DNA from 3 places in the Bacteroides coprosuis genome. Region 2 is predicted to be linked to each of the others. Evidence: riboswitches for the same ligand, from Rfam matches in the RefSeq annotation. Region 2 holds a riboswitch; each other region holds the start of a gene.
What was found. Region 2 has a riboswitch for cobalamin ahead of K8V80_RS11070 (TonB-dependent receptor). Riboswitches for the same ligand answer to the same signal wherever they lie in the genome.

Region 1 (10,794 bases), on a different contig from region 2:
TAAACCGCTCTACAATACGGGAAAGAATGGGTAAATTAAAGACTAGCTGTTTGCCATCTATCACAGCCTCAACATCGGTCTTGGTTAGGAGTTCTCCAGTTTTCAAGATGATACCATCGGCTCCTGCCTCTAACACGTCTACCCACAATTTTTCATTGAGTACCTCTCCAGTAAAGATCAGTACTCGCACTTTAGGATATTCCTTGGACAGCTTTCTACAAATCTCTACCCCTACTGTGGTAGAACCACCCAAACCTAAATCGAGCAATACCATATCGGGAACTTCAGTTTGCATCAGTTTCCAGAATTCTTCTTCGTTCATGGCCGTACCGATTACTTCGGCAGTAGGTATTTCGTGTTTGAAGATCTGCTCAGTTCCTTTAAGCTCAAGTTGGACATCTTCTACGATAATCACTTTAAATTGTTTTTCTTCTTTCATACATTGGCTATTTATACAATTTGTGGTTTACGAGTTAGTGTAAAGTAGAGTGAATATCCACCTTGCGGACAAGCAAAAGCACGTATTCTACACCCTCTACGTCCCACAAACTCATCGTGTTCTCTTATTATCTCTTTCGCTATTAAATAAGTTGTACCTGGCAATCCCTCTTCGGAAGTCGCTTTCATACGCTCTAAAGTTGGATAAAACAGGTTGTTTAATGTTTCTTCTGAATAGTTTTTACGAGTATCTGTAAAGGTGAAACTCACAAAATCGCCCTCACTCTCTATCTTCCATTTCAAAGCTCCAGCTATAGGCATTGCCAAAGCATCGAGGATAAGCATTTCCAGCAGATATTCTACGAGTTTCTCATCTCCTACTAGTTCGAGATGAGGTTCTATCTCTATATTCATTGTTAAAGGTATTGCTCGTTTTTTATTGCGACGTTGGAAAAGTTTCTCCATATCCCCCATCAAATCGTTTACTGAGAAGATAGATCTACGGAAGGTGGCTCTTTCCAATTCCTTTTTAGCCCACAAGCTTAAGATGGTAAATACTCCTTTATAATATTCTACCAAGTCGAACATCACTTTCACCTCTGCCATTTCTCGCTCTTCGGTCAGAGAGGTTCGTCGAAGTTCATCTACGATTTGTTTTAACCGACTAGGATAATAAATCGTTTCGTGTTTTATGGCAGATAGGCAGTTGTCTAATACTCGGTTTTGCACGTGAATTTGATTGTTTTCCCAGTCTAAACGATGGATGTCATCGAATACCAAACTAATATCTCGGAACCTACCCGCTGTACGAATCATAGTGTTATAAAGTACCGTACTCATATAGCGAACAATCAGCTCTAAGAATAGCTTTTCTTCGGCTAACTCACTTCTGTCTCTTCTTCGCAGATAGAATACACCTACCACTTCCGACTTTGCACCGAGTGTAGTTTCTAATGGGATATAAACCTCGTTTTCTAAGGATATCCAGATGCGTTCTTGAATACAACGATGAATCGTTTCTGCATCCAACTGTTCTTCCATGGGGTAAAGAGTAGTAGATAGCTGTTGCTTTTCTTCGTCTTGCAAGATGATACCCATAGCATCAACAGCTAGCAATTCATTGAACTCGGCAAAGCTCTTTTCAATAATCTGACGAGGAATAGTTGTTAAATCGGCTTCTGTCTTTTTCTCATCTCCGTTCACCGTGTAGTGCAATGAGGCAGAGAAGATACGTTCGTTAATATCGAGAACTTGTTCTAAGCTCCACCTGCGTGAAAGCTGACGACGTACATATACCACATAGTACACCAATAAGAAGGAGATGATTAAGGTAACTACTATTATAAGTGCCACCTGCTTATTCGATGTAGAGCGTTCGAGTAATTTACAGAAGCGATCTAAAGAATCATCCTTACTAGTCAACTTATAAAGCATGGTATAAGCTTTATTATTGTAGTTGTAGCTATCTATATCTTTTAGAGCCAGATAAGCCACAGAAGCTTCATTGCGGATATCGAGGATAACATGGTAACTTGTTTCAAATTTTCTGTTCCACCACTCTACCTCGGCAGGTGTATCATCTCCTACCATTTTCATCAAGGGCTCTTTAGAAAAGCTGTTTTGCAAGTAGAACTGATTGAGCTTATCTATAGCCAACTGGACATATTGAAGGGTCTGACTAAAGGTTTGATCTACGTTACTAAAATAAGCCGCATCGGCAAAATCAGAGGCTTCATAGAGTAGCTTTAGTCGGATAGAGTCGGGAACCATTTGAGATGAAAACTCTTGAGCTGAAGTCGAAAAACCTCCACCTAGAAGTATAAGAATCAACATAAATGTCTTTTTTACTCCATAAGGTAAGCGGAAAGAGAAACGACTACCTACCCCCTTTTCACTCTGAATATCAAAGTTGCACACATGAAACACAGGATTTGTCTTTCGGTATTTCTCTATGATGGCCTTACAGTTCATCAAGCCAAAGCCACTTCCTTTCTGCTCTTTTACATCGGGATTATCTCCCCCTATCTCACTAGAATCATATACCTTTTCATACAAAATCTTCTGAATATCTTCGTTTGACATACCCACGCCTGTATCAGAAACAGCTATTTCAACATACTCTTCGGAGGCATTGGCAGAAACCTTCACCTCTCCTCCCTCTGACGTAAATTTACGAGCATTCTCTAGCAGGGTGTTGAGCATAAATAACGTCAATGCCCGATCTGCTTTCACAACCACATCCGTTGGTTTAATATGCAGACTGATCTTCTTTTGTTCAAACGATCGAACTCCTTTCTCTAAGAGTTCAAAGAGTTCTCCCAATTCAAAGTTGGCAATCTGCAAGCTGAGCTCTCCCTGCTTTATTTTAATCCATAGAGCTAAAACCTCATTGTACTCTTGAATGGTATCAAGCAATTCATCTATGTATTGATACTTCAACTGGCGTACCTCTTTTTCTTTGGTATAAGTCGCATAACTTATCTTTCTCACCTCATTACGAATTCGGTCTAGGTAGGGCTGAATTCCATACACAATGCGCATATTGGCTCGCTTGAGTATATTCTCTCGCTTATCTTGAATATTGTGCTGATTGGTGATAAACAACTTCTTTTCGAGCAATTCTCTCTCCTCTCCTAAGTCCATGAAGTGTAATCCATTTTCTATTGCCCACACCATATAAGGTGATAAAATAGCAATAAAAGAGAGGTCTTCTTTACCCAATTTCTTTGCTGTAAAGACTCTAAACATTCCATTTTCAAGAGAGCTATCTCTGGTTTTTAAGTCGAAACTCGAAGAATACAGCCCCGTATCTTTCTCCTTATCAGGAGCTGTATCGTACATCAACTCTTCTTCATCAATTGCTTTTATGCGAAGATAGATGCGCTCAACGCCCAATTCTTTCTCCAAGAACCTTCTGATAATCTGAATAATAGGCTCAACCACATCTTCCAACCTCGATGCCTTGAGCGGTAAACTAGCTGTTAAATCCCGACAAACGGTTAAGCTGTTTTCTAGTCGCTGAAGGTAAAGAGTCGTTTTCTTACGGGAGTGTTTATTGACTAGATAAAACAACACGCCAAGTACAATTACTAAGAAAAAGAGCAGACTCAATAAAGAGTTAATAAACCGCTCCTCCTTTTGAAGAGAAGCATATCTACTTTCTAGCTCTTTATCCTGACGAACTAAATCGAGAATATCCAAATACACATTTCGGTTATAATCGGATGCGGCTTTATTACCTACTCCAGCAAAAGACACGCTCAACTGCTCACGGATGCGAGCAATCCACTCGGGTACGGTGAGTACATCATCTTCAATCCATTGTATTTCTATGGGGTTTTGATTGACATCTTCCTCGTATAACTTTAAATCATCGGGTGAATCGTGATGATCTTTATAATACAAGCGATGATGCTGATTGACATAATCTAGTGCCGATTTTAAAACCTCTAGCGCTTTATTGTATTCTCCACGATAGTTGTAATACTGAGCTAGAGTTACATGAGCACCTGCTATCTGATAGATATCTTCGTAGGTTTTAAAAAGTTTCAGAGCCGACTCTCCCAGGCGGAGAGGTAAAATAGAATCAATGGGATAACCCAATCCTCCTAATAGATGGATGCGTTCATGGTAGATTAACTCGTAATTGACTGGGCGAGCAAGAATATTGGCCATGCCCTGTGCTGCATTGGCTTCAAAATAGATGATCCCTTGCGCTCGAGCCAATCTCCACGTCTGAAACAACTCATCAAAAGATGCCAGCAACTTTTCGGTAGCAGTTTTTCCCTTCACTAAACCAGTAGCACCCTTTATGTATTTATAATAGAGTAGCTGTATAGTATCTGTAGAAATTGCATTCCAATTTAGAGCATCCTCTTTTCGCTGATCCAAGTCCGCTATCGCCTCAGCAGCCAATTCTTCTTGTTGAAGATAATAAAAATAGATTGCCGAAACAATGTAAAACTCGCTATAAGCATAGTTCAACCGTTTTTTCTCTTTTATTTTATCAAACACAGTGCGGTCTTCGTCAATACGCTTCATCCGAGCTAAAGCACTATTCCGATAATCATAAAACAGTTTGCTTTGAGCCGTGCGTTGAAATATTTTCATCATCCCTATATCAGAGATAAGGAGTTCGAGCTCATTGATCGTATGCTTTCCCACTTCTTGATAAAAATGGGCAGACTCATCAAAATTCATTCTCATGAAATGATAAAAGCCAAGATGATTGCATGCCTCTGCCTTACCTAGTTCATAATGTTTAGCTTCCTTGTATGCTCTTTGGGCATAAATAGATACCGAATCAAGAGAAGTATATCCATATTTAGACGCTTTAGAGTTGAGCCCATCAATATACCTCACCTCTTTGGTAGGGGCTATTCCCATACACGAGGAAAGAAATAAAAAGAAAAGGAGCCAAGAATATAAGGTAAAGCGAGGCTTCATGCGTCTTCATTCAAAAAGTTAATGATAATCAAAGATAAGAAAGCTTGATAGAAATATGAAAAATAAAAGATTTATCTATGGTAATAGAGTTTAAAAATAGAGTGTTAAATTAAAAAAGCTCTAATGCATTTAAAATCTTAAAAAGAATGAATACCTTGTAATATATTATATTATAGAGAGATATGCGTAAAAGTATAAAATCTAATAGATATAAGAATGATGAAATATCTATAATAAGTTTTTTATAATACTTTTAGAAGTTATACCTTTGTATGCGAATTAACAAATAGTAATAACTATTCAAAAAATGAGCCAAACAACTCCCTTTATGGTTTTCTCGGGTACCAACTCGAGATATCTTGCAGAGAAAATCTGCCAAAGCCTAGATTGTCCTCTTGGTAACATGAATATTACTCACTTTGCTGACGGTGAGTTTGCTGTTTCATACGAAGAATCAATCCGTGGCGCAAACGTATTCTTAGTACAATCCACATTCCCTAACTCTGACAACTTAATGGAGCTGCTATTAATGATTGATGCAGCTAAAAGAGCCTCTGCAAAAAGTATTATTGCAGTAGTTCCTTACTTTGGTTGGGCACGTCAAGATAGAAAAGACAAGCCACGTGTCTCAATTGGAGCGAAATTAGTTGCCGACTTGCTTACCGTAGCTGGTATAGACCGTCTAATCACAATGGACTTACATGCTGACCAAATTCAAGGTTTCTTCAACACTCCAGTTGACCACCTTTATGCTTCAGCCGTATTCATCCCTTACATCAAATCTCTTCAATTAGAAGATTTAGTTATTGCTACTCCTGACGTTGGAGGTTCTAAACGTGCTAATACTTACTCTAAGTACCTAGGCGTTCCTTTAGTGTTATGTAACAAAACAAGAGAAAGAGCCAATGAAGTTGCTTCTATGCAAATTATTGGTGATGTAAAAGGTAAAAACGTTATTCTAGTTGATGATATCGTTGATACAGCAGGTACTATTACAAAGGCTGCCAATGTAATGATCGAAGCAGGTGCAAAATCTGTTAGAGCTATTGCTAGCCACTGTGTAATGTCCGACCCTGCTAGTGAGCGAGTAACATCATCTGCACTTACAGAAATGATATTCACCAATAGTATCCCATTCTGTAAAAAGTGTTCCAAAGTGAAACAGCTTAGCATAGCAGATATGTTTGCAGAAACTATTAAGCGTGTAGTAAATAATGAATCCATCAGCTCTCAATACATTATTTAATTACGCGTTTTTTTATGCATTAAAAAATCCCGAAGCTTCTTCGGGATTTTTTGTTTAATATACCCCCGATTCTCTACTACCTAAAGAAGAGTTCTCATTCTTGGCATAGACAAACTATTATCTTGACACCGACATGCAATCGTCATGTCGGTGTCAAAGTAAATTCTCTATTTTATAAGTACTTCTTATTCAAGCAGATTCTCTTTATCATAAAAAAGAGTATTTCACCATTTTTATTTAGAAAATCACTCCTTAATAAAATAGCCTCAGCTAGTTTTAGAGTCTGGAAGAATCATAACTTTCTGCACCCCCTCATCGTCATAAAACCATACAATGAATAAAGACTTTTACACCTCCGCCATTCCTTACCCGATAACCCTCGATGAGACCAGAAACAGAGCTTCATACTAGCCATTGTATCATATATTACTCTTAAAATGAATAATACTCCTATTTTATTTTTAAATATCTAAATAATATTTAAATTTGCACCTGATTTTGGTGATTATAGAAGTCCACTAAAACTTTTATAATAAAAGGGAATTAAGTGAAAATCTTAAACAGACCCGCTGCTGTAATCTTCAACAGTCTTTAACCAATCGAATATCCACTGTCTTTTATAAAGATGGGAAGGATGCGTTAAAGATGAAGTAAGTCAGAAAACCTGCCAAGTCATTTTTTGTATTTAAGCTTTCGGGACATAGAGCTACTACATCCTGCTTTAGATATACATCTATATCTAAGGTATTCGATTATATACTTCTATCCACCCGCAGGCTTTATAATAAAACACTATGAAGACTAGCAGAAGTATTAGTTTATCCATTCTCTTACTCCTTTTTGGTGCTTTTCAAATCAAAGCACAGAGTAAATTAGACAGCATTCAACAATTGGGTGAGGTAGTAATTGTTGAAGAGTATATCCCCAAAGATATTATCCCCGTACAATCCCTAAAAGGCAAAGATTTAGAACGGCTCAATGCACATTCTATTGCAGATGCTTTACGCTATTTCTCAGGAGTACAACTGAAAGACTACGGAGGAATTGGTGGACTAAAAACCATCAATGTACGCAGTATGGGGAGCGAACACGTAGGGGTGTTCTTTGATGGAGTAGAAATAGGGAATGCCCAAAATGGAGTGGTAGATTTGGGACGATTTTCTCTCGACAACATCGAAACCATTTCTCTTTACAACGGTCAGAAAAGCTCTATCTTCCAACCAGCTAAAGACTTTGCCTCTGCCAGCTCGGTATATATGCGAACTAAAGTGCCTACTTTTGCAAAGGGTAAAAGGTACAATTTACACGCTACTTTCAAAACGGGTTCTTTTGGCTTAGCCAATCCTTCTCTACTCTGGGAGCAAGAACTTAGTAAAACCATAAAATCATCACTGAATGCAGATTATACGTATTCTAGTGGAAAGTATAGATTTAGATATAAAGTAATCAACAAACAAGATAACCGAGGAGCTTTTGATACCGTTGCTACTCGCCAAAATGGAGACGTAGAGTTTTTCCGTATCGAACATGGACTCTTTGGAAAACTCAAAAAAGGCGAGTGGAAAACTAAAATCTATTATTATGATTCCGAAAGGGGATATCCTGGTGCTATTGTTCGTCAAACTCCTGGTCTATACAAGAATGAAGATAGACAATGGGATAAAAATTTCTTTGTACAAGGTTCTTATGCTCAGCAGATTAGCCCTCGTTACCGAACTTCTTTAGTGGGGAAATATGCGTATGATTATCTCCATTATTTATCCGATCCCAAGAAAGATGAACAAGTAGTAATGAAGGTGGATAATAAATATATGCTCCATGAAGGCTATGTTTCTAGTTCAAATCTCATTACACTCACTCCATGGTGGACAGCCAATCTATCGGGCGACTTTCAGTGGAATAAGATGAATGCCAACCTCCATGAGTTTATATACCCACAACGCTTTTCGGGTTGGGTAGCCCTAGCAACCTCAATTCAGATAGATCACTTAAAAGTGCAGGCTAGCTTATTAGGTACTTTTATTCACGAAAAGATGAAAGAAGAGAAACAAGTTCGTAAAAACTGGGATCGATACACCCCTACTCTGATTGCATCGTACCAACCTTGGCTTAGTCAGGAACTATACCTCAGAGGATTCTATAAGAAAATATTTAGAATGCCTACTTTCAATGAAATCTACTTTGCTGTAATTGGTAGTGGAACGTCAAACCTGAAACCTGAATATGCTACTCAGTATAACATCGGGTTAACATATCAAAAATCATTCTTCCATCCTTTCTTTAAAGACTTTGAAGGTCAGGTAGATGCTTACTACAATGAAATTGAAGATAAGATTCTGGCTAAACCCGGTGGACAGCTCTTTAGATGGACGATGATGAACATCGGACTTGTAAAAATTAAAGGTGTTGATGTAGCTTTGGCTGCCACAGTAGAGCCCTTCAAAGATTTTTTATTGAATACTCGCTTAAATTATACTTACCAAAAAGCACAAGATTATTCTGATCCCGAGGAGATTACTTACAAAGGACAAATCAGCTATATCCCTTGGCATAGTGGATCGGCAGTTGTAAGTGCTCAGTACCGCAAATGGGATATGAGCTACAGCTTTATTTACTCGGGAGAGCGATATACAGAGAGTGCCAATATTCTAATTAATAAAGTGTTGGCTTGGTACACCAGTGACATCTCACTAGGTAGAAACTTCCATTGGGGTAAAAACGATTACAAAGTAACCCTAGAAGTCAACAATTTATTTAATCAACAATATGAAGTAGTAAGTCGCTACCCTATGCCAGGAACCAACTTCAAAGTCATATTAAAAGCTCATTTCTAAATCATCTGAATCATGAAAACTAAAACATTTCTATATTTAATTCTGCTTTTCATTCCTGCATTCATTATTACTTCTTGTCGAGGTGATGAAAACTACTTACTCTGGGCTGAACAAGAGCAAATCGCTCCGGGAGAAGTGGGAGAGATAAAAGGATTCTTCTTGCTCAATGAGGGGAATATGGGAAGCAACAAATCGACTCTCGACTATTTCGATTACGAGTCGGGTACTTATTTTAGAAACATCTACCCTACTGTGAACCCTCAAGTAACTCATAACCTGGGAGATGTAGGGAATGATATTCAGATTTATGGAGATAAACTTTATGCCGTAATCAACTGCTCTCACCTAGTTGAGGTAATGGATGTTTACACGGCTGAACATCTACATACCTTAGATATTACCAACTGCAGATACATTGTATTCGATAAAGACTATGCCTATGTCAGTTCGTACAATGGTCCTGTGCTTATCGACCCCGATGCACCTATTGGAACAGTGGTAAAGGTAGATACTCGTACTATGCAGATTGTAGATAAATGCGTTGTAGGTTATCAACCCGAAGAGATGGTGATTCACAACAACAAACTCTATGTGGCAAACTCAGGAGGGTATCGTGTACCCGAATACGACACCACAGTATCTGTAATAGACTTGGAGACTTTTACCGAAATCAAAAAGATAGAAGTAGGTATTAATCTACATCGTCTGGAACTAGATAATTATGGATACCTCTATGTATCCTCTCGTGGAGATTACAAAAAGATAGGCTCTAAAACATTCATCATTGATACTCGTACTGATGAAGTAGTAAAGACATTGGGCTTGTTGCCCAATAGTAATATGGAACTATCGGGCGATTCACTCTATGTATATAGCGTAGAATGGAGTCATATCACACAATCGAATACCGTAACCTATGCCATTTTTGATACAAAACAACAAAAGATAGTAACTCGTAAATTTATCAAAGATGGCACAGAAAAACGTATTAAAGTGCCTTATGGTATCGCTGTAAACCCCGTTACTAAAGATTTCTTCACTACAGATGCCAAAGATTATGTATCGCCTGGCACTCTGTATTGCTTTAAAAGAAATGGAGTAAAGAAATGGAGCGTAATGACGGGTGATATTCCTGCACACATCGTATTTACAGACAAAAGAATGACAAATCTCGACTTGTTGTCCAAAAATAAAATTCAATAATGTTAAATTCAATAATTATGAAACACTTTCCTTCTTGGAGCAAGACTATTGGCTTGATGCTGATAGCTCTCCTATCATTCTCCGCATGTAGTGATGATGAGGCTACGGTACTCAATCCTCCCCAAATCACTCTGGATCAAGAAGACAATATCTATCTGACAAAAATAAATACTCCGATAACTATTGAGCCGAAGTATGAAAATGCTCAAGGGGCAGTTTTTGCTTGGAAAATTGATGGCAAAATCATCAGTACAGATGAAAATCTAACTTTCTCAAGCAGTAAGCAAACCGAAGTTTATGTTACACTTGAAGCTATAACCAAGGCTGGTACAGCTTATGAAGAACTAAAGATAAGTGTACGCAATCTACTACCTCCAGTTATCTCTTTATCTATCCCCGAAGAAGGATATAAAATTGTGATGGGTAGCAGTCTAAACTTTAAACCAGAGGTAGAGGATATTCTTGAAAATGCAGAATGGGCTTGGTATATAGGAGATAAAAAAGTATCTACCGACCTAGAATACACCTTTAAAGAAGATAGCAAAGGCAATTATGATCTCCACTTTGAAGCTTCCAATGAAGATGGAAAGGACGAGGTCATCATACCAATAGCTGTTTGCACTCCCG
Region 2 (10,794 bases):
AGTCATAGAATGGAGAAGAATTAAATTTGAAATGCTTTTAGAATCTAGCATTGTAAAAAGCTCTTCTCTACAAAAATGCTCATACGACTGGTCTATCACAAAAACTGTTTTGGGATGTAGGTTGATGAACTTTAAGAGATATTCTTTTGAGTAAGTGTAGCCCGTAGGATTATTGGGATTACAGAGCCAAATTAAATCGAGTTCTTCATGGACCTCACTTAAATGTGAGTAATAGGATAGCTGATGTTGATTAATTTGACAAGCATCTTCGTACTCACTGAAAGTGGGAATGATTATAGCTGTTTTTGCTTGAGCAAAAGCTTGAGCTATAAGGTAAATAGCCTCGGTAGCTCCATTGGTAATTGCTAAGTTAGTTTGGTTAACTCCGTTCTTTTCTGCTAACACTCGAGCCAGAGAACCAGCATCGGGTTCTGGATATGAGTGTATTTGGTGAATACAAGTTGTGATGTAAGCTCTTAGAGCTGATAAATCTTGATGGGTATCCACATTAGAGCTGAAGTTCCAAACGATCTTATTGTCTTGGTTATATATGTCGTCTCCGTGACCAATAATCATTTAGTCTTCTTGTTTTAATATTTTGTATAGCAAATCCATGTTGACGTGCTGACGTACATGATCTGCTAATTTATCGTATTGTTCTTCTTTGAATTGAGCTAAATCTAAAGGCTCTTCATTCATTTTATCTGTGTAAGGAGCTAAAATATGCTCTATTACATTTGAGTTGTCTAGTATGCCATGAATGTAAGTTCCAAAACATTTGTTGTCAACATAATAACCATCGGTTTGTCCTTCCTCCGTGTGATTGACTGGTTTTGACTTGGTACCTTCAATTGGCCTAGTTGATCCCATATGTATCTCATATCCTTTACAAGGTTGAGGCTGATCGAGAAATGTAAACTCTGTTTGTCGGGTTACTTTTTCTTTTCCCATAATCGTAGTTGTAGGTAAGAGTCCTAAACCCGGGAAACGTTCAATTTCACTCTCTACGTGGAAAGGGTCACACACCTCTTGTCCCATCATTTGATATCCACCACAGATCCCTACCACAGTTGCTCCATTTTTGCGTGCATTAATGATGCTTTGGGCTACACCATTTTTTCTCATTTCGTATAAATCAGATATGGTGTTTTTACTTCCGGGAATTAAGATGATATCAGCTTTCTCAACTTCTTCTGTATTGTTTGAATAGAAAAGATGTACACGAGGATCTCTCTCCAATACATTAAAATCAGTATAGTTAGACAGATGTTTAAGCAAGATAACTACTACATTGATTTTTCCTCTTTCGGCATTCATGCTTTTAGTTTGCAGAACGACAGAATCTTCTTCTTCAATGTGAATATCTGTATATTGAGGAACAACTCCAAGTACGGGTATTTTACACAAGTCTTCAATAATCTTAATCCCCGATTCAAACAGACGAGCATCGCCTCTAAACTTGTTAATGATAATGCCCTTGATATGTTTGCGTTCTTCTTCATTCATAAGCATTACTGTGCCATATACTGAAGCGAAAACTCCACCTCTATCAATGTCGGCTATCAAGATTACGTCTGCTCCAGCATACATAGCCATCGACATATTCACTAGGTCTATCTCTCTGAGATTAACTTCAGCAATGCTACCAGCTCCTTCCATCACGATAGGATTATATTTTCCTTCTAGTCGGTCGAAAGCTTGATGTACAGCTTGCCTAAGTTCATCCCGTCCTTCTTTCCTGAAATACGCATAAGCACTTTGATTGCCTATAGCTTTACCATTTAATACCACCTGAGAAGTTTTATCTCCTGATGGTTTAAGAAGTAGGGGGTTCATATCTGTTTGGCAATCCACTCTTGCGGCTTCGGCTTGTACAGCTTGAGCCCTCCCAATTTCTAATCCATCGGCAGTAATAAATGAATTGAGAGCCATGTTTTGGGCTTTGAATGGAGCAGGTTGATAGCCATCTTGTAAAAAGATTCTACAAAAGGCAGTAGCGATAATACTTTTTCCAACATCACTACCTGTACCTGCCAACATGATTGGTTTCAGTTTTTTCATTTTTAGTGCCTCCTAATCATACATCTCTACCTGGTCGAAGTTGCTCGGCATCTTCAAAGGATAAAATAGAGTTTACTAAAGTAGCTGCTAAGTTGCTTCCTCCTTTTCTGCCTTCTACAATTAATTTGGGTATCTCTTTAAAAGGCTTAATCATGTGCTTTGATTCTTTCACATTGACAAATCCTACGGGAGAAGCAATGATTCCTGCTGGATGTGCCTTGCCCAAGCGTATTAATTTGCATAATTCCATTAAGGCTGTGGGTGCATTACCAAATACATAAAGTGCATCAGGATGTTCTTCTACAGCTAAACGAATCCCTGCTTGAGTGCGAGTAATATCGTGTTGTTGAGCTAATTCGGCTACACGCTCATCGTGTAAATAACATTTAGCTTCAATACCCAATCTCTCTATAGCTCCTTTGCGAATTCCTGAAGCAGCCATAGTTACATCGGTAATAATTTGTTTGGTTTTGCCAGATAAGAATGATTTGTTTAAGGTTTCTACAGCATCCTTATCTACATGGAGAATATTTTCCATATCAAAGTCGGCAGTAGTATGAATAGCATGTAGAAGTGCCCATTTATGTCCGAGAGGGATCTCTTTGTTTTTTAATTCACTCTCAATCGTTTTGAAACTTTTGATCATGATGCTTTGTCCTAAACCTACATTGGCATCTCTACCTTCCCGATAATAACCACGAGGAGTAATAATCTGATTTCCAAAAGTATGGCTTTGTGAGTTCCCTATAATGACAATGGTAAACATATCTATCTTTTCGATATCTAGTTCGGACAAGGTAGTAATAACTATTTCTTGATCCTCTCGCCCAGCTTGATGAACATAGCCTACGGGTGTTTGTGGATCTCTTTCTTCTAAGAATAGCTCTATCAAACGGTGAAGTTGCCAATACCTTCCTTTACTTTTGGGATTATAAATGGCTGTAACAAAATCTGCCATAGCCGCAGCTTTTATTCTCTTTTCTATGGTTTCCCAAGAAGTCATTAAGTCGGACATGGATATAACACAAAAATCGTGTCCTATAGGGGCACCAAGTAAAGCAGCAGCCTTTTGAAAGGCACTAATTCCAGGAAGAGCAATTACCTCAATATCACTATTCTTCTCCTTTTTCATTTCATAAACAAGAGGAGTCATGCCATATATTCCTGCATCTCCAGAGCTAATTACACAAACGGTTTTTCCTTCCTCTGCATATTTAAAGGCTTCTTCTGCACGATCTTTTTCCTTACGCATACCCGTATCTATACAGATCGCTCCTGGCTTGCTGATACCTTCTATAAATTGAAAATAATATTTATAACCTACTATTACATCTGAGGTTTTAATAGCTTCCAATACAGCTGGAGTAATATCTTCTTGTGAGCCAGGACCAATTCCTGCCACTATAATCTTTCCTTTTAACATGTCTTTTTAGGTTTCTTTTTCAGTTTACGTATTAAAAATTTAAAGCTTAGCCAAACACCTGTACCAGAAACAGCTATACATCCTAAAGCTAGGAACCAGATGGTTAAAGTCCATAATACTGGTCGTTCCATTAGCCATTGTATGTGCAAATAGTGGAATCCATTGAATAACCATTTTCGTGCTTTTCTATTCTTATCTAAGTGTTTGTAATTTCCTGTTTCAGGACTTATATAATATGTATTCTCGTCTTCACTCTCTACGGATACCTTGTAAATAGGTAAATCTAAATCTCTTTTCCAAGGTAAGTAATATTCTTCAAAGTGATGGATAAGTTGGATGTTATATTTTGTCTCTTGACCATGGATAGACTCTATGGCTTGGCAAATTTGAGCCTCTGATAAATTGAGCCTTTGTATGCTATCTTTCGAAGCATCAATATGTAACACTTCTTTACCATCTATGATTTCATAGATAGGGACTCCCTGAAAAGAAGTCCAAGAAATTTGTTTTAGTTTTGGAAATGCTTCTTGGAGTTTTCTATAATCTAAAGGATAGACAGCAGGATCTACCTTTTTACCTTTAATTTTTTGAGGGATATGATAATTCGTATGTGTCTTTACAAGCCATTGAGGAACTTTCTGGAGAGCCATCATTCCACTAATAGACCAAGTAAAAAGGAATAGGCTAAATGCAAAACCTAAAAGAGTATGCCACTTATAGCTAAACTTACGATAGGGAGTGCTCCATTTCTTTTGAATCTTATATCTTTTGGTATAAGCTCTTACCCCTAATATAAATCCTGTAATCACGGTTATAAAAGAGAGAGTGGCTAGGGTAGTAAGTGTATTTATCCATGTTCGCGTATGTTGGCGTAGAGCTGGAATATATAGCTTGTGAGGAATAGAGCCCACATAAGCCCAAAGTCTTTCATTACGTGTGGTTAATTGTTGGACTTCTCCTGTTCTTGATGATAAGTAAAGTTGATGTTTTGCAGAGTCATCAAAATGTACTTTATAGATGGGAAGTTCTTTTTGATATTTAGAGTACATAATCCAAATATCTTGCTTGTGCAGCGTATCTATTTTTGCAATAGAAGCCTGAACCCATGATTGAGCGATGTCTTCTAATTCAGCTTTAGAAATAGGCTCATTATCTTGCTCTAATTGAGAAGAAATATAATAGGTGTCTTTGCTCGTTTCTACAGTAAATATTCCTTTGTTTTTATACTGATTTACCTGAATGCTTTTTAGCTTTTCATCTTGAGGAATTTCTGCTAATACATCCTCTATATTCGGTAAGGAATCGGTGAGGCATATTCTGTGGTCGTGTCTCTGTGTTTTATCTACATCAGGAAATGACTTGTAGATCAAAACTAATCCTGTAATAAACCACATTAGGAACAGTAAGCTAATTACTGTTCCTAATACTCTGTGGATGGCATATGTTATTTTCTTAAACATAAAGTGTTTTTCTATATTAATGCATCACTTCTCCAGTTACTTCGTAAACTGCTTTTTTATCTATGATGTCTCTTTTTTTGTGAGTCGTGATAAATTGTAGATGTTTTACATATAAGTTTTGTATTTGAGGATTTTCTCCTAGTCCTTGTACTCTTACATCTACTTGATAGCCCTCTTTTTCTAAATCTTCTTTCCAATCTCCAGCAATGTCATTTTTGGCATGGTCTCCAGCTACAAACATAAGAGGGATAAGAGTTACCTTCTTATACGGAGAAGCTTTGAGTTGGTTTAATGCGTCATCAAAAGAAGGATAACCTTCAATTGTTCCAATTATGCAGTTGTCGTGTCCTTTTGCTTTGAGCATATAGTCCATCATAGCATATTGTGCCGTTGTAGGGTCAGAAGTTCCGTGCCCTACAAAGATGAAGGCTTGGTCTTTACGAATATCTTTAGTTATGATTTCAATCAAATTACTATAGTCTTCTGGCTCATAAAGGAGAGGATTACCGATGCGTATATCTTTAAATTGATCTTGAATATCCAATACATTTCTGCGTAGAGATTCCATTTCTACCCCATTAATAATAGTTGTCGGTTGAATTAAAATATGGGTGTATCCTTCTTTATGCAGTTGAGTTAGAACTTGAAGAGGGTTTTGTTTTTTGATTCCTCTTTCGTTCAATCTTTTGATAATAATGCGAGAAGTATAGGCTTCATAGAAATCACAATTTGTAAATTGCTCTTTTACCTTTAGATTGATAGCATCAATGGTTTTTTCACGAGTGTCGTTATGTGTTGTACCAAAGTGTACCATTAACACAGCGGCTTTATCAGCCTCCTTCATATCTTTAAAAAAGTCAATATGCTCATAATCTCCACCACCATGTGCATATAGAGCTAGAGAGCTCACCATACAAATAGCAATTAAGAAAAGTTTTTTAATAGAGTTCATTGTTTTATTTATTAAATTTAAGTGTTACACTAGCAAAGAATGTTCTTCCTGGAGAGGTTGTAGCATATCTCATCAAGAAAGGTTTTTCATCTTTAAAGTTGAAAATATTATCTATACCCAAAGAAACTTCAGGGGTGAAGATGGATAGTGCTTTGAAGCGATGAGTGCTTGTAATATTCCATAGGTTATATGAACGAGCATCCATATTCGTATAATAGGCTCTGGATTGTAAGTGTCCATTCAAGTTGACATTTAAGTCGTATTTACTCCAGTTCTTGAAATAGTTAAGACTTACCGAACCAGTATGGCGACTTGAACCGTTTAAATATTTATCTCTAACATTCGGTTTGTTTTTGGAATTCATATTCTTAGCTTCCAAGAAACTGTAATTCGTACCTAGGGTTAAACCCTCAGTAAGTAGAAATTGCATACTCACATCGAAACCTCTACTTCTTGCTCTATCGTAGTTCTGATATTGATAATGATCTTGTTTTGCCGATTCATTAGTATATTGATCATTGATTAAAACGCGTTGAATAATATCATCCACGAATGTAATGTAGGCTGAACCTGATAAGGTGAAGAAGTTATTGAAGTATTCAGCATTGAAAGAGAATGAATTTGACTTTTCAGGTTTTAAATTGGGGTTAGGATGATTCACTGTACCACCATTCATATTTTCATTTTCGTAGTAAAGTTCCATCATATCTGGGGCACGGAAACCTCCTGCATAAGATAGGCGCATATTGACATGATCCCAAGAATACATAGTAGAAAGTGAAGGAACAAAGCGATTGTTGAATTCTTTGTGGTGTAAGGCTCTAAATCCAGCAACAACAGTCCAAGCATCGAAGAATTTCATTTCATCTTGAGCATAAACAGCAGCTGTATAAGCCGATTTTGAATGTTCTAGTTTTTCTGGATTAGCTAAATAATCGATGGTGTAATCTAGCCCTGTAGTCAACTTATGATGACTAAAGTTTAATACGCTTTTTAAGTCGTTTTTAAAATAGCGTTGACGTTTAGATAACTCTGATGTACCTTCTTTTTTACCTTTGAAATGATCTTTTTCATATTCATAGTTGTCAAAATAGGTATCAAAACTGATAAAGCCTATCTTTTTAGGTAAGCGATAGATTGTTCCAGCCCCGATATTGTAATCTTTATAAGCCATGTTGTAGCTATATGCTTCATAAGGACGATCTTGTTTCTTGTTGTAGTAAGAGCCAAAAAGATCAAAGCTTAAACGAGCGTTGGGCTTATACGTAAATTTTTGTTTTACAATATTTGAAGAGTAGGCAGTTACAGCTTGTTTTACTGTTTCTTTTACGGTAGGCTGACCATTTTCATCGTAACCATTTTTATTTGGACCTCCTTTTTTATCCCATTCGTATGGACTAAGTTGCCAACCATTGGTTTGTCTTCTCTGGTATGATGTTTGAGAAGTTACTTTACCTAGTTTGAATTCGGCAACAGTAGAGTGAAAGAACTGTCCTTTTCTAGATATCTTATTAGTTGTTGTAATATTTACTTTTTCAGTAGGGTTTTGGGTGATGATATTGATAACTCCACCCATCGCTTCCGAACCATAAAGAACAGATGCTGATCCTCTAATAATTTCTATTCTTTTTATCTTACTCATGTCGATACGCTCCAAGTCTGTCTGACCGCTGGTATCTCCATTCATTTTGTAGCCATCTACTAAAATTAATAGATTTCTACCACCCAAACCACTTGCTATAATACCGTGGCTTTCACTATAAGTAACTGAAGAGTTCATGTTGGCAACAATCTCCTCTAAAGAAGTACTTCCTGTATTTTGAATTTCTTTTTGAGTAAAAATCTGTGTGTGAATGGGGGTGTCTTTCAAATAAGTATGTGTACCTGTTCCTGTAACTACCACTTCTGATAAGTTGAAAGCCTTGTCGGGCAATACGATAGAGATATTATGCTTGTCTGCTATCTTGTCTATAGACAATCTTTTATCTTGATAATTAAAAGAGTGAACTCTTAAAATAAGGCTTCCTGTATCCTGAATACTGAGTTCAAATCTTCCTTGATTGTCTGTCATTGTACCATAGTGGGTTCCCTCAACTGCTATTGTAGCCTCTTTAACGGGGTAACCTTTTTCGCTCTTTACAATTCCTTTTAGTAAGGTTTGAGCACATAACAAGTTGAATGAGCAGCATATAAATGCTACTAAAACCAGTAAAGTCTTTTTCATTAGATGTTTTATGTAAAATTCATACTCTATTCTTAGCCCCGAGAATATTGTTATCTGTTTGTGTTGGCAGGTTTCCTGACTAACTCTGTCTGAACGCCTTCCCATTCTGTATTTAGAATAGTGGCAATGAGGATGTTCAAACCGTGTTTTTATAGAGTTCACAGTAGCGGGCACTGTTTCGGATTCTAACCGAATTCCCTTTTATACCCTAGTAAGGAAATACTAGGACATCACCAAAACGCTGCAAAGGTATTAAAATATAAAAGAGTTTTAAACACTTCTTTTCTTTTTTTTAATGTAATATTGTGATTACGTTTTTTATTAGTAATAAAACTTTATAGAAGATATGAATAAACCCCAATTCTTAATTGCAGCAGCAAACTCTGGTGCCGGAAAAACCACAGTAACACTTGGATTGATGAGAGTTTTAGCCAAACGCAATTTATCTGTACAACCCTTTAAATGTGGTCCCGATTATATTGATACCAAACTTCATGCATTAGCTTCTGGTAAGCCTTCTGTAAATTTAGATTTATTTCTTGCGTCCCCCGAGCATATAGAAAACACTTATAATAAGTATACCTCTTCTGTAGATGTTTCTGTTGTAGAAGGTGTTATGGGTTTATTTGATGGTTATAAAAAGATGGAGGGTAGTGCTGCACAGATTGCAAAGCAATTGGATATTCCTATTGTTTTGGTAGTCAATGCAAAGGCATCTGCTTATTCTACGGCTGCTTTGCTTTATGGCTTTAAGAATTTCGATAAAGATATTCGTGTGAAAGGAGTCATATTCAATTTTGTGGGTTCTGAAAGTCATTATAGCTTCTTAAAAGATGCCTGCTACGATGTAGGAGTTGAGCCTTTAGGGTATTTACCTAAAGATGAAAATCTCGCCATTCCTGAACGACATTTAGGTTTAGATACCGACAACACCGAAGCCATCCATCATTCTATTGATATTTTGTCAGATGCTATCGAACAGCATGTTGATATAGAACGATTATTAGAAATAACTTCTTCATCCGTAAAAAGTACGAGAGTAAAAGAGATAGAAACTAAACCTATGTTCCAGTGTATTGCCGTAGCTAAAGATGAAGCTTTTAATTTTATGTATGTAGAAAATATTGAGACACTTCAGCAATTGGGTTCTGTTGTTTACTTTAGTCCGTTACACGATAAAGAGCTTCCCCGTGAGGCCGATTTTGTGTACTTGCCAGGAGGTTATCCCGAGTTTTATGCGTCTAAGCTCAGTGAAAACAAAACGATGCACCAAAGTATTTATGATTATATCGAAAAAGGAGGAAAGCTTTTTGCTGAATGTGGCGGAATGATGTATTTGTCGTCTTCCATACAAACGAACGAGGGTGTTAAATATCCTATGGTTGATATCTTTCATCAAGAAGCTAGCATGAAGAATATGAAACTAAAATTGGGTTATCGTTTATTCTCTTATCAAGGAGTAGAATACAGAGGGCATGAGTTTCACTACTCCCAAATCATTTCAAATTTGCCAAGTGTTGCACAACAGTATGGGGCAAGAGGTCAGGAAGTGGATACGAAATTACTTCGATATAAGAATGCAGTTGCAGGATACACTCATATTTATTGGGCTGATAATGAAAATTGGTTGAATCTTTTTAATGATTAAGAAATGGCAGTAAGAATTTATACTAAAGGAGGAGATAAGGGTATGACTTCGATTCATGGAGGTACTCGAGTAGATAAAGATGATATTCGTATTGAGGCAAACGGAGCTTTGGATGAACTCAACAGTGTCATCGGAGTGGTTCGCTCTTTTATGGCAGAAGAAGATAGCAGGCATGAGATTCTTTATCGCATTCAAAAAGAGATGATGGTAGTCATGTCTTTAGTAGCAACTCCTTCTGCACATCGTGAAAAAAACCCGAATACTTTTGATGAGTCTATTATCCCTTACTGTGAAGAATTAATAGATGAGATGGTGGCCCAAATCCCCGAAAATGAATTTTTTATTCTACCAGGAGGTAATCCAATTTCGGCTCATTTACAATGGGCTCGAACTATTGCTCGCAGAAGTGAGAGAAGACTGTGGACTTTACACCGCAGTGATGCTTTACCCGATGAATTGTTGAAATTTATCAATCGACTTTCCGATTTGTTTTTTATTATGGGCAGAGAAGAGATGTCTCGAGATGGGAAAGCAGAAGAGAAATGGCATAAATTTCTGTACAAAAGAAAAAAGAAATAGAGGATAATATTCCTTTATTTGTTAATGAATACAAAAAATACCGATTTGGTTCTAGATTCGATGAGTTCAGACCAAGTCGGTTTTTTTATACTCTAAAAACTGTCTTATCTTAGCAAAAGGAAGGAGAAAGAGCTCTTCTTTCATCAACTTATTGAATAAAGAAATTCACTAACAATTTGATATATATGAAACGATTTCTGGTTTTTGTCGCAGTAGTACTTTTGTTTTTACCCTACTCAAGTGCTCGAGAGCGAATGTTATTTAATGAAGGTTGGTCTTTCAAAAAAGAAGATCCCTTGTCTATTCAAAAGGACAACCGTTTAGATTATGAGAAAATAAAGAAATGGATATTACCCTCTGGTAATCGATTCCTAAAAAATGCACCACTCTATGCCCAGCCACAAGAAAAACTAAACGGTGGGGAATATACAGAAATTAGTTTCGATG
Region 3 (10,794 bases), on a different contig from region 2:
AAAAGACTCTTCTTGTAGTAGATGGTTCAATTTTTTGATCACAGGGTCTATAGGCTGATTACCTGCAAAGCTAATCAGAGAAACCCATAGACCTATTATTAAGAGTGCATATTTTTTCATTGAATAAGTTTAATCTATTAACAGCTTGACAACGGTTTTTGTTGAACAGACTAGGTAAAATGAAGTTCGTTCTATCATCTGTAAATGTATGATAAAATAGAGATAATGGAGGGCATAAAAGGCTTCATTTTGTGTTATTGTGTAAAATAGTATCCTACCTATAAAACGGATAGATATACATCCTGAATAATCGGTTTTTAAAGTCTTAGTCAAAAATAGGTTTTATCGGTGTCAAAATCTCATCATGTCGGTGTCATGTCATTCTCATGTCGGTGTTAAGATGAAAGGATGTCTTTAGACCTAAAAATACTGAATAGATATACATTTTACCATCTTATAAGTATGCAACTGAATTTATTAAAAAAAGTCCTATCTCGCAGATGTTCGATAGGACTTTTTAGGCTTTAAAATAGGCTGTGAAGAAACGATATTTCTGTGTAATGTTCTTTCGGGTAATTGAAGTATCAAACCTCCAATGAGAAAGAACTCTATTACATTTGTTTATCTTTAATAGCCTTTGCTAGCTTTCTAGTTTGCTCTATTACTTTAGGAGAAAGTAGGAGCAAGGCTATAATATTGGGAACTACCAAGAAGACATTAAAAGCATCGGTTAACTCCCATACCAATTCTACTTGAAGAATAGAACCTACCACAACAACTGCAACTACCATCATACGGAAAGGTGTGATGCATTTTTCTCCAATTAAATAACGTAGGTTTTGAGCGGCAAAGAAATACCAGCCCACTATCGTTGTGAGTGAGAAGAAGAAGAGGGTTACTGCAACAAATATTAATCCACCTTCTCCAAAAGCTGTTCCAAAAGAGGCTTGGGCAGCATCTGCACCCGAATTGGTAAGGTGGGTTCCTGTAACTAGTACAATTAAAGCAGAGATTGTACAAACTATAAAGTTGGTCCCAACACCCACCAAAGCCATCATACCTTGTTCGTAAGGATGCTTTACTTTGGCTACGGCATGAGCGTGTGGAGTTGTACCAATACCAGCTTCATTGGAGAATAAACCTCTAGATATACCATATCGCATAGCTTTCATAATGGTAATACCCAGTACACCACCACCTAAACTTTGAGGAGAGAAAGCCCCTACAAATATAGACTCAATAGCGGGTACCACGTGTTCGTAATTCATACCAATCACAATAAGTCCGCCCGTGATGTAGATACAAGCCATAATAGGTACTACTTTTTCAGCAAAAGCAGCAATACGTGTGATACCACCGATAAGAATGAATCCAACAATGATAGCCACAACAATACCGATATAAATAGATTTAACGGGGAGAACATTGGTCAGTGTTAAGCAAATAGAATTGGACTGAACAATGGTGCCCATAAATCCCAATACGATAACTGCTACTATGGCAAAAAAGGTAGCTAAGAATTTACTCTTCAATCCTTTTAATATATAATAGGCAGGACCACCTACCACATGTCCATCAATGGATGTTTTATATAACTGCGATAAAACAGCTTCGGCATAGTTGGTTGCCATACCTACAAGTGCACTTACCCAGAGCCAAAACACAGCACCTGGACCACCCGCAGCAATCGCGGTTGCTACACCTATGATATTACCAGTACCCAACTGAGCAGCGACAGCGGTAGATAAAGCTTGAAACTGACTCATTCCTTCTGCTTTGGTAGCTTTACATCTCTTGAATGCTCCTTTAAAAGTTAATCGAAAGGCTCGGAACACATGACGCTGAATAAAATGTAAGCGAATAGTGTAGTACAAGCCTGCACCCAATAAGAACACAATAAGAATGGGTCCTAAATAGGTGTTGTTGATGTGTCTAACCGACTCCAACAGTTCTTCTTGAGAAATAAAGATTAGCATAAGCAGAGTGTAATTTTTAGTTAATAATTAAGGATTAAAGTGTCTCGATTTATTCATCTTGTCTTTTCGTATATGTGTGTAATAAAAAATAAAACGTGCAAAAGTCTATAAATATTTATTAAGTGCAAATAATTTACGATATTTTACAATATAAAGAGCAAAGCAATTAAACTTTTTTTACTATTTGATACAATTCTTGAATATATGTAAAACTTTTTGATTATTTAAAGAGAGTGATATTCTGTCATATAAAACTCTATAATTGCTACTATAGTACGCTTATGTGTCTTTATTGGTGGAAATGTGTAACGGCTAAATCGTTAAGTTAATGGAATACATGTTTTGCAACATATTTGTATTTAAATACGTATTTCTGCTTTTAAATTAATATGAATAACAATCTGTTAGTTGTAAAAAAGAAATCAAAATCTTTACATTGTGTTTTGACTAATTGCTCAATAAAATCTTTTTCTGATGTTATATTTTGAGTATTGATTCGAGAATAAATGACAGATGAATCCTGATCGTAATTTTAACGAACTAATCTTGTTCTCAAAAGATCTTTTTTGGAAGAGTATAAGTAGCCCAAAAGAGCCTTGCAATGGCTTTACATGAGTACTCGATAGGATTTTTTTCTGCTCAATTAAATTGTAAATAGTTGTTATTTACTTTATAAATTTCATACCTTAGCTGCGTTATTGGTGATGCGAAATAGAAATCTATTATTTCGTCATTGAAAAGGGAATCAGGTGTAAATCCTGAACAGACCCGCTGCTGTAATTCTTAATTAATTACTTTAAATACCGCTTGAGCCACTGTCTGATACGCGATGGGAAGGCTATTTAAAGAGAGAAAAAGTCAGAAGACCTGCCAATAATATAAGTTACAAAGCTTTCTGGGACTAGAGCTTTAAGACATTTATGATAGGAGTAAGCTGTAAATACTTTTATCCTCTACTTGAATTATATCTTTAAATCTCTATCCCCGTTGGCTGTAGTTTGTAAAACAAACATACACTAGAAGAATGAATAATATTAAAAAAATATTATTGGGAGGTATGCTATGTGCCTTTCCTTGTACCCATTATGCCCAAAATAAACTAGACAGCCTCCAGTATTTACAGGAGGTAGTGATTACGGCAAAACCTTTCGAAGAGATAATTCCTGTTCAAAAGCTATCAGGAGACATACTTCAAACACTCAGCGTGCATAGTGTAGCAGATGCACTTCGTTACTTCTCGGGTATTCAAGTAAAAGACTATGGAGGTATTGGTGGCTTGAAGACAATAGATGTCCGTAATATGGGTAGTCACCATGTGGGGGTATTCTATGATGGAATAGAGCTAAATAATGCACAAAATGGAGTCATCGATTTAGGGAAATATTCACTAGATGATATGGAAGAGCTCTCCCTTTATAATGGTCAGAAGAGCGATATCTTTCAATCGGCCAAAGACTTTAGTGCTGCCTCAACGGTTTACTTAAAAACCAAACGTCCACGCTTTGTGGGAGATAAGAAGACTAATGTTATTCTTCGTTACAAAGCGATGTCTATCGATTTTATAAATCCCTCTTTTCGTGTAGAACAGCGTATTTCACCTTCCGTTACTATGAGTGCGAGTGGGGAGATGACCAAAACAAATGGTCGTTATAAATTTCGATATAAACGAAAGAACTTAGATGGTACTTTGGCCTACGATACTACTGCCACTCGTACAAACAGTGATGTAGAAGCTTATCGTTTAGAAACTGCCTTCTTTGGAAGAATAGAAGATGGAGGATGGTCTGCCAAAGCTTATTATTACGATTCCAACCGAGGTGCGCCTGGTGCAATAGTAGCCAACAAATTTGATGATGGCTTTAGACAGAAGGATAAGAACTTCTTTGCCCAAGGAGAGTTCACCAAAGATTTTTCAGATCAATACCATTTCCAGTTCAAAGGTAAATATGCCTTTGATAAGATGAATTATATTGCTCGAGATACCACACACGTATTGGGCGATGTAGTCACAGAAAGTGCTCAGTTTGACGATACCTATTACCAGCAAGAAATCTATGCCTCTGTAATTAATATGTACAATATTACCGATTGGTGGGATGTATCTGCCTCGGCAGATTTTCAGTGGAATAAGCTCAATGCTACTCGCTTGGGAATATCTACAGCCTTTGCATACCCTACACGCTATACGTTATTGGGTGCATTGGCTACTTCACTTAACTTGGGTAAGTTCAAGGCAATGGTCAGTGTAAATGGAGCCTTTGTGCACGAAACCGTGAGAAACGGAGCTGCGGGTCCCAATAAAAAGGAATTCAGTCCAGCCGTGTTCTTGGGTTATAAACCTTTTCAGAATCATGATTTCAATGTAAGAGCTTTTGCCAAGCGAGTATTCAGAATGCCTACATTTAATGATTTGTACTATACACAAGTTGGCTCATCGGCTTTGAATCCCGAATATGTGAATCAGGTGAATCTAGGGTTTACCTATAATCTCCCTTTCCGTCATTCAGTATTCGATAAGTTTTCTATTCAAACAGATGCCTATCTTACCCGTACAACCGATAAGATAATTGCTGCCCCCACAGGAAACCTCTTCCGATGGATGATGAGCAATGTAGGAAAAGTGAAAGGGAAAGGAGTTGAAGCCTCTGCTGCCTTGGATATGCATTTCGGAGCTATTCAAGTGGCGACAAACCTAAGTTATGCTTATTCGGAGCAGAAAGATTATACGAAGATTTTTGGACTACCTCTCTCTTCCTATGGCGATCAGATACCTTATACACCTTGGCATAGTGGTTCTGCCATCTGCTCGGCTTCTTACAAATCATGGAATTTGAACTATAGCTTCTTCTATGTTGGCGAACGCTATAATGGAGCCTTTAACAATATTGAGAAAAATAAAGTCCAGCCTTGGTACACACATGATATTGCCCTTCAAAAACAGTTCCAATTCAGTAAACTGAAGGCGAATGCATCTGTAGAAGTAAACAATCTATTTGATCAGCAATACGAAGTAATCTACAATTACCCCATGCCTGGGCGAACATTTAAATTTATTATAGGGATAGAATTATGAGAAACTACACTCTTTTCATTCTTGCTTTAGCATCTGTTTTTCTACTTCCTTCATGTAGAAAGGATGAATATATTTTTAAGTCCAATAAAGAACAAGTGGCGTACCCTCGTCCAGATTCTAAGACTTTGGGCTTCTATATTCTCAATGAAGGTAATATGGGAATGAACCGAGCTAGCATTGATTATTTTGATTACCGTACGGGTTACTACTCTACCGATATCTACTCTGAACTCAACCCCAATGCAATCAAAGAACTGGGTGATGTAGGGAATGATTTAAAGATTTACGGGAACAAACTCTATGCTGTCATTAATGCTTCGAATAAGATAGAAGTCATGAATAAATGGACGGCACAGAGGCAGAAAGTAATCACTGTCCCCAATTGTCGATACCTTGCTTTTCATCAAGATAAAGCTTATGTCAGTTCTTATTCGGGTCCGATAGGTGTTGATCCCAATGCAGAAAAAGGTTTTGTGGCGGAGATAGATACGACTTCATTAGAGCTAACCCGAAAGGTACAAGTAGGCTACCAACCCGAAGAGATGGTGATTGTAAATAATAAGCTCTATGTAGCCAACTCAGGAGGTTACCGAGTTCCTAATTATGATACTACTGTATCTGTAATAGACTTAGATAGCTTTGAGGAGATTCAGAAGATAGATGTAGCGATCAATCTACACCGCATGGTTTTAGCTCCCAATGGCTTGATCTATGTATCTTCTCGAGGAGACTACAAAGGTGTTCGTTCAGATATATTCATTATCGATCCTCAAAAAGATGAGGTAGTGCAATCTCTCGGAGTAGGAGCAAGTGAATTATGTCTAAGTGGAGAATTACTTTATTACTACAATTCAGAAGAAGATCAGAATACAGGCAGTAGAGATATTAAATATGGTATAATAGATACCAATACTCAACAGGTCATCTCTAATGAAATTATAACCGATGGTACAGATAAGCAAATCATGCTCCCTTATGGTTTGACGATCAATCCTGAAACGAAAGAGATATACATTACCGATGCACAAAATTATATCGTAACAGGATTTGTGTATTGCTTTACTCCCGATGGAAAGTTGAAGTGGAAAACAACAGCAGGTAACATTCCTGCCCATTTTGCCTTTTTAAAATAAGAATCAGATAACATATAAATATAGAAACCATGAAAAAGAAGTATTTAAATTTATTATCAATGGCTTGTGTGGGTATAGTACTAGCCAGTTGCAGCAGTAGCGATGACAATACAGATCCACAACCAAAAGATAGCCCTTACATTAATAAAGTGTATGAGTTTAAACCAGCTTATGGTCAGTTTGTCAACGAACTACCTGCATACCATGATGGGGATACAGAACAAGCTATGCTGGCCAAAGTCAATAAAGCTTTAGTGGGTCCAAATACAGAGATGATTTCTTTGGGTGGCTTTGGAGGCTATGTTGTATTTGGTTTTGATCACATGATTGAGAACAAAGAAGGGTTAAGAGATTTTAAAGTACTCGGTAATGCTTTCTATTCAGCTACAAAAGCGAGTATTTCTAAAGGAGCAAGTAGTGAGCCAGGTATCATCATGGTATCTTATGATGAAAACAAGAATGGCAAACCAGATGATAAATGGTATGAAATAGCAGGAAGTGAGTATAACAACAAAGAAAGCATCAGAAACTATGAAATTACCTATTATAGACCAGAAGTAGAAGATAAAGAAGTTCGAGAAGAGTATATCCGCTGGACAGATTCTGAAGGAAATGAAGGTTGGATTCCTAAAAATACCTACCACAGACAAAGCTATTTCCCAAACTGGATAGCCAAAGATCAAAAATCAATCACTTTTAAAGGTACTCTCTTACCTTCCAATGCAGAAAACAAAGGTACAGATGAAAATGAAAACTGGGTATCTTATCCTTATGAATATGGATATGCAGACAATATGCCTAATTCTTCAGATGAATCGGCAATAGACATTAATTGGGCGGTTGATGAAAATGGCAAATCTGTCAATCTACCAGGTATTCACTTTGTAAAGGTTTATACTGCTGTGCACCAACAAGCGGGTTGGCTAGGTGAAATATCTACAGAAGTACTAGGTGCGTATGATTTACACTTGAAAGGAGAAGTCGTAAAAACACGATAAACATCACATAAACATTTAAATTTATAAACTATGAAATTGAGTAAAAGTATATTATTCGGACTGCCTTTAATGGCATTAATGGGGCTCTCATCTTGTTCAAGAGATAAAGACTATAGCTGTTTAATCCCCAACCCAGAACCAGAAAACCCTGGAGTAGAATGTATTCCCGATGCTAAACCCTCTCTGCCTGTTGAGGCTGATGGTTTTTACATGGTCAACGAAGGCTGGTTTGGGCATGATGGTGGTTCAGTAAACTTCTTCGGTAAAGATGGTCATATTGCATATCGTGCTTATTCTACAGCAAATGCAGGAGAAGAATTTGGTAAGACTACAGCAGGTGGGGTAATGTACGGTGATAATCTTTATTTTACCTCTAAACAAGGAAATAGACTAGTTGTTGCTGATGCTAAAACTCTAAAGAAGAAAGCTGTTCTCGAAGAAGTAGGTGGAGATGCTCGTTTCTTCCAAGGTATCAATGCAAATAAAGGATATCTATCTGTTTCAAGTGGAATCTCAATTCTGAACTTAGAAGATTTTACTTATACGGGTAAGCAAATTGCTGGAGTCTCTGGTGAGGTAGGCGATATGTGCCAAGTGAACAATACTGTTTTTGCTGCTGGTAAGGGCAAAATATATGCAATCCATGCAGAGAAGGATGAGCTGATAGAAACCATCGAAGTAAAAGGTGCAAACAGTGTCCTTTTGGCAAAAGATGGCAATGTATGGGCTGGTGCTGGAGAAACTCTCTATAAAATTAATCCTGCAACTTTTGAAGTTGAAAAAAGAGACATTAAGGGATTGGGTATAAGAACAAACCCATGGGCTTGGACACCAAGAGCAATTGATGCTAGTGCAATATCCAACACTCTTTATTGGGCTAGTGGAAAATCAGTGATTAAGTATGATATAGAATCAGGATCTTCTGAAAGCATCTTTACACTAGGAAGTGAAGATGGAAAGAATCTAGGTTTCTATGGTGCCGGACTTCGAGTTGATCCGTTGACAGAAGATATTGCAGTGATTGGTCAACAAGGTTTCAGTACCTTTATCTGGGTCTATTTGATTGATAATGCTGGTAAAGAAATTAAGAAATATCAAGTACTCAATCAGGATGGTAAGGAGCACTATTGGTTCCCATCCATGCCTCTCTTCTTAGATATGAATAAACCTGAGATATTAGTGAATCAGATACTTGTTCCTGTGAAAGAAACAGTAGAAATTGATTTGTCAGAAAAAGTAGTAGATGCAGATACTTTCGATGCAGCTATCTCTAAGGCAGTTGAAGTGAAAGAAGGAGAAACATTGATCTCAGCTTCTATTGAAAACAATAAATTGATTGTTGAAGGTTTAGGCGAAGAAGGAAAGACCGAAATCACCCTTACTGTAAACTCAAATGGTTGTATCGTAAGTAAAACTATTGAAGTAGTAATTGCAGAAGAGCTTACTTGTAAATTATAAGATCTCTCACTATAACTAGAGAATAATACGTTTTTACTGACACCGACAAGAGGATGCTTTGACACCGACATCGTATCATCATGTCGGTGTCATGACGATAACTTGATAGAGTTAAAACCGTATTTTATAGGTATAGACAAGTGTTGCTATTTACAGTAAATATTAGAGTACAAAAAAAGGTAGAAGTGCGTGCTTCTACCTTTTTTTATATCCTAAATTAAGATCCTATTTTATTCGATAGGTTCAATTCCTGATCGTTTTTGATAAGCCAATGCAGCCCCAATAGCTGTGCTATATTCAGAATATTGAGGGATATGAAATCTCACATCATACATCTCTTCTATCTTAGAAAATATCTCTTTGCATTGAGGAAGCTGAGTAAGATTTCCAATCAGCACAAAATCTCTAATATTACTATTGAGTGAAGAAAGAATAGCCGACTGTCCGATAGCTCTTAGTACTAAGTGAATAATACCCGAAGCAAGGTCTTCAGGACAAGCATTGCCATCTACTTTTCCAAAGTTGGAAGCAGTAGCATCAAGAGGTAATCCAGGCAAGGCTTTGCTACAGATGTCTTGAATCTGAAGATCTATATTATTAAGCGATCCTTGAGAAGCTAGTTCGGCAATGGTATCAATATTCTGTGTCTTCAGTAAAAGTCTAGAGAGCCCCAAGAGTGTGCCACCTCCAATACCCGTACCTCCGATATGTTCGATGTTTTCGCCCTGAACTTTAACAAAAGATGTACCCGTACCCATACTCACCACAATGATGTTTTCAAGGTCGATAGTAAATTTTGCTCCTAGTCCATTGGCTAAGAACTCGTCTGTTCGTGCAGTAGGCAAATCATAGATAGGTCGGTCAATAAAAGCACTGCCCACACCTGTCAAAATTATTTCTTCTATATCGGGTAAGTTGATTTGATTATTGTAAATATACTTACCAAAAGCTCCAAAAAGAGAAGCAACAGGATCCGATGCTTTAACAAACATCGGAGAAATGATCTCTCTTTGTTTTACTCCTACGATCTTAGTAGTACTTCCGCCTACATCAATTCCGATGACAAGACCCATAATATTTAGTTCTTTAAATATGCAAAATAATATATTACAAAGGTATAACTAATTATTACAATATACTTCTTTCATGCCAAAAGTCTGTACCCATATCGGTAGAGATTAGAACATTAAGTAAAGTAAAAATGCTCTTTATTCATGCTAGAGTTAGAATAAAAGGTAGGATATAAAACCTTTACTCCTTTCTATTTGTTAACTTTTAAGAGAGTAATGTCCCTTAGTATCAAAAAGATATTGCTTTCTTATCTTTAAACATATAGATAACCTTAAACAATTGAGTTTTATGAAAATTGACCTTAATGATAGAGTGAAAGGAACCTTAATGGGTTTAGCTGTGGGAGATGCTCTAGGATATGGAACCGAGTTTATGCCCAAGACAAAAGTATGCTTCAACTATCCCGATGGACTAAAGAGATATTCTGATATCGTGGAGAGTGAGTGGTGTACAAAGGATCATATAGGTCACTGGACCGATGACACAGATATGATGCTCGCCATTCTTGACAGTCTATTGGATAAAAAAGAAATAGACTTAGCAGATATTGCAAAGAATTTTAAAGCATGGAAAGAGTCTAGCCCATGGGATATAGGGATGCTGACATCTGATGTTTTATCAAATCCGAAATACTTAGATAACCCTGTAGCCTGTGCAAAGAAAGAGTGGGAAAACTCAGGAAGAAATAGTGCAGGAAACGGAGGAATTATGCGAACCTCAATTACAGCTATCTGGCAATACAAAGACTGGAAACAAGTAAAAGAAAATACAGCTAATATTTGTCGGTTAACTCATTATGACCCTCGTTGTGTTAGCTCGTGCGTGGTAGTTGCCTATATTTTACATTCTATCCTAAACGATAAAACCTTCACTAAAAGAGATTTAATAGAGGTGTCCAAAGAGTTTGATGAACGAACAGGTAAGTTTATTGAGATTGCTTATCAACCAGATATTACAAGGCTGAGCCTAGATGGCCCAGGAATGGGTTATACGCTAAAAGCTATGGCAGCAGGAATTTGGGCGTTTAATTATGCCAAAGACTATATGAGTGGTATTCAGACTGTCTTACTAGAAGGGGGAGATGC

Region 1: it holds a riboswitch for cobalamin, as region 2 does, so the genes downstream of both, K8V80_RS09295 (TonB-dependent receptor) here and K8V80_RS11070 (TonB-dependent receptor) in region 2, are expected to answer to the same signal.
Region 3: it holds a riboswitch for cobalamin, as region 2 does, so the genes downstream of both, K8V80_RS09370 (TonB-dependent receptor) here and K8V80_RS11070 (TonB-dependent receptor) in region 2, are expected to answer to the same signal.

What each region holds. Positions count from the first base shown of each region.
Region 1 is NZ_DYYK01000153.1:3,547-14,340, reverse strand. Features, by position in the region: gene K8V80_RS09310 (DUF5932 domain-containing protein) at 1-439, opposite strand, end outside; gene K8V80_RS09305 (DUF5112 domain-containing protein) at 451-4,824, opposite strand; gene K8V80_RS09300 (ribose-phosphate pyrophosphokinase) at 5,192-6,130, shown strand; cobalamin riboswitch at 6,613-6,816, shown strand; gene K8V80_RS09295 (TonB-dependent receptor) at 6,925-8,964, shown strand; gene K8V80_RS09290 (YncE family protein) at 8,977-10,167, shown strand; gene K8V80_RS09285 (PKD-like domain-containing protein) at 10,185-10,794, shown strand, end outside.
Region 2 is NZ_DYYK01000185.1:4,399-15,192, reverse strand. Features, by position in the region: gene K8V80_RS11095 (aminotransferase class I/II-fold pyridoxal phosphate-dependent enzyme) at 1-576, opposite strand, end outside; gene K8V80_RS11090 (cobyric acid synthase) at 577-2,061, opposite strand; gene cobJ (precorrin-3B C(17)-methyltransferase) at 2,078-3,484, opposite strand; gene K8V80_RS11080 (PepSY domain-containing protein) at 3,478-4,944, opposite strand; gene K8V80_RS11075 (sirohydrochlorin cobaltochelatase) at 4,961-5,896, opposite strand; gene K8V80_RS11070 (TonB-dependent receptor) at 5,901-8,120, opposite strand; cobalamin riboswitch at 8,169-8,373, opposite strand; gene K8V80_RS11065 (cobyrinate a,c-diamide synthase) at 8,467-9,768, shown strand; gene K8V80_RS11060 (cob(I)yrinic acid a,c-diamide adenosyltransferase) at 9,772-10,347, shown strand; gene galB (beta-galactosidase GalB) at 10,533-10,794, shown strand, end outside.
Region 3 is NZ_DYYK01000154.1:3,445-14,238, reverse strand. Features, by position in the region: gene K8V80_RS09380 (retropepsin-like aspartic protease family protein) at 1-120, opposite strand, end outside; gene K8V80_RS09375 (alanine/glycine:cation symporter family protein) at 612-1,976, opposite strand; cobalamin riboswitch at 2,659-2,865, shown strand; gene K8V80_RS09370 (TonB-dependent receptor) at 3,001-5,049, shown strand; gene K8V80_RS09365 (YncE family protein) at 5,046-6,182, shown strand; gene K8V80_RS09360 (PKD domain-containing protein) at 6,212-7,180, shown strand; gene K8V80_RS09355 (DUF5074 domain-containing protein) at 7,211-8,638, shown strand; gene coaW (type II pantothenate kinase) at 8,869-9,711, opposite strand; gene K8V80_RS09345 (ADP-ribosylglycohydrolase family protein) at 9,998-10,794, shown strand, end outside.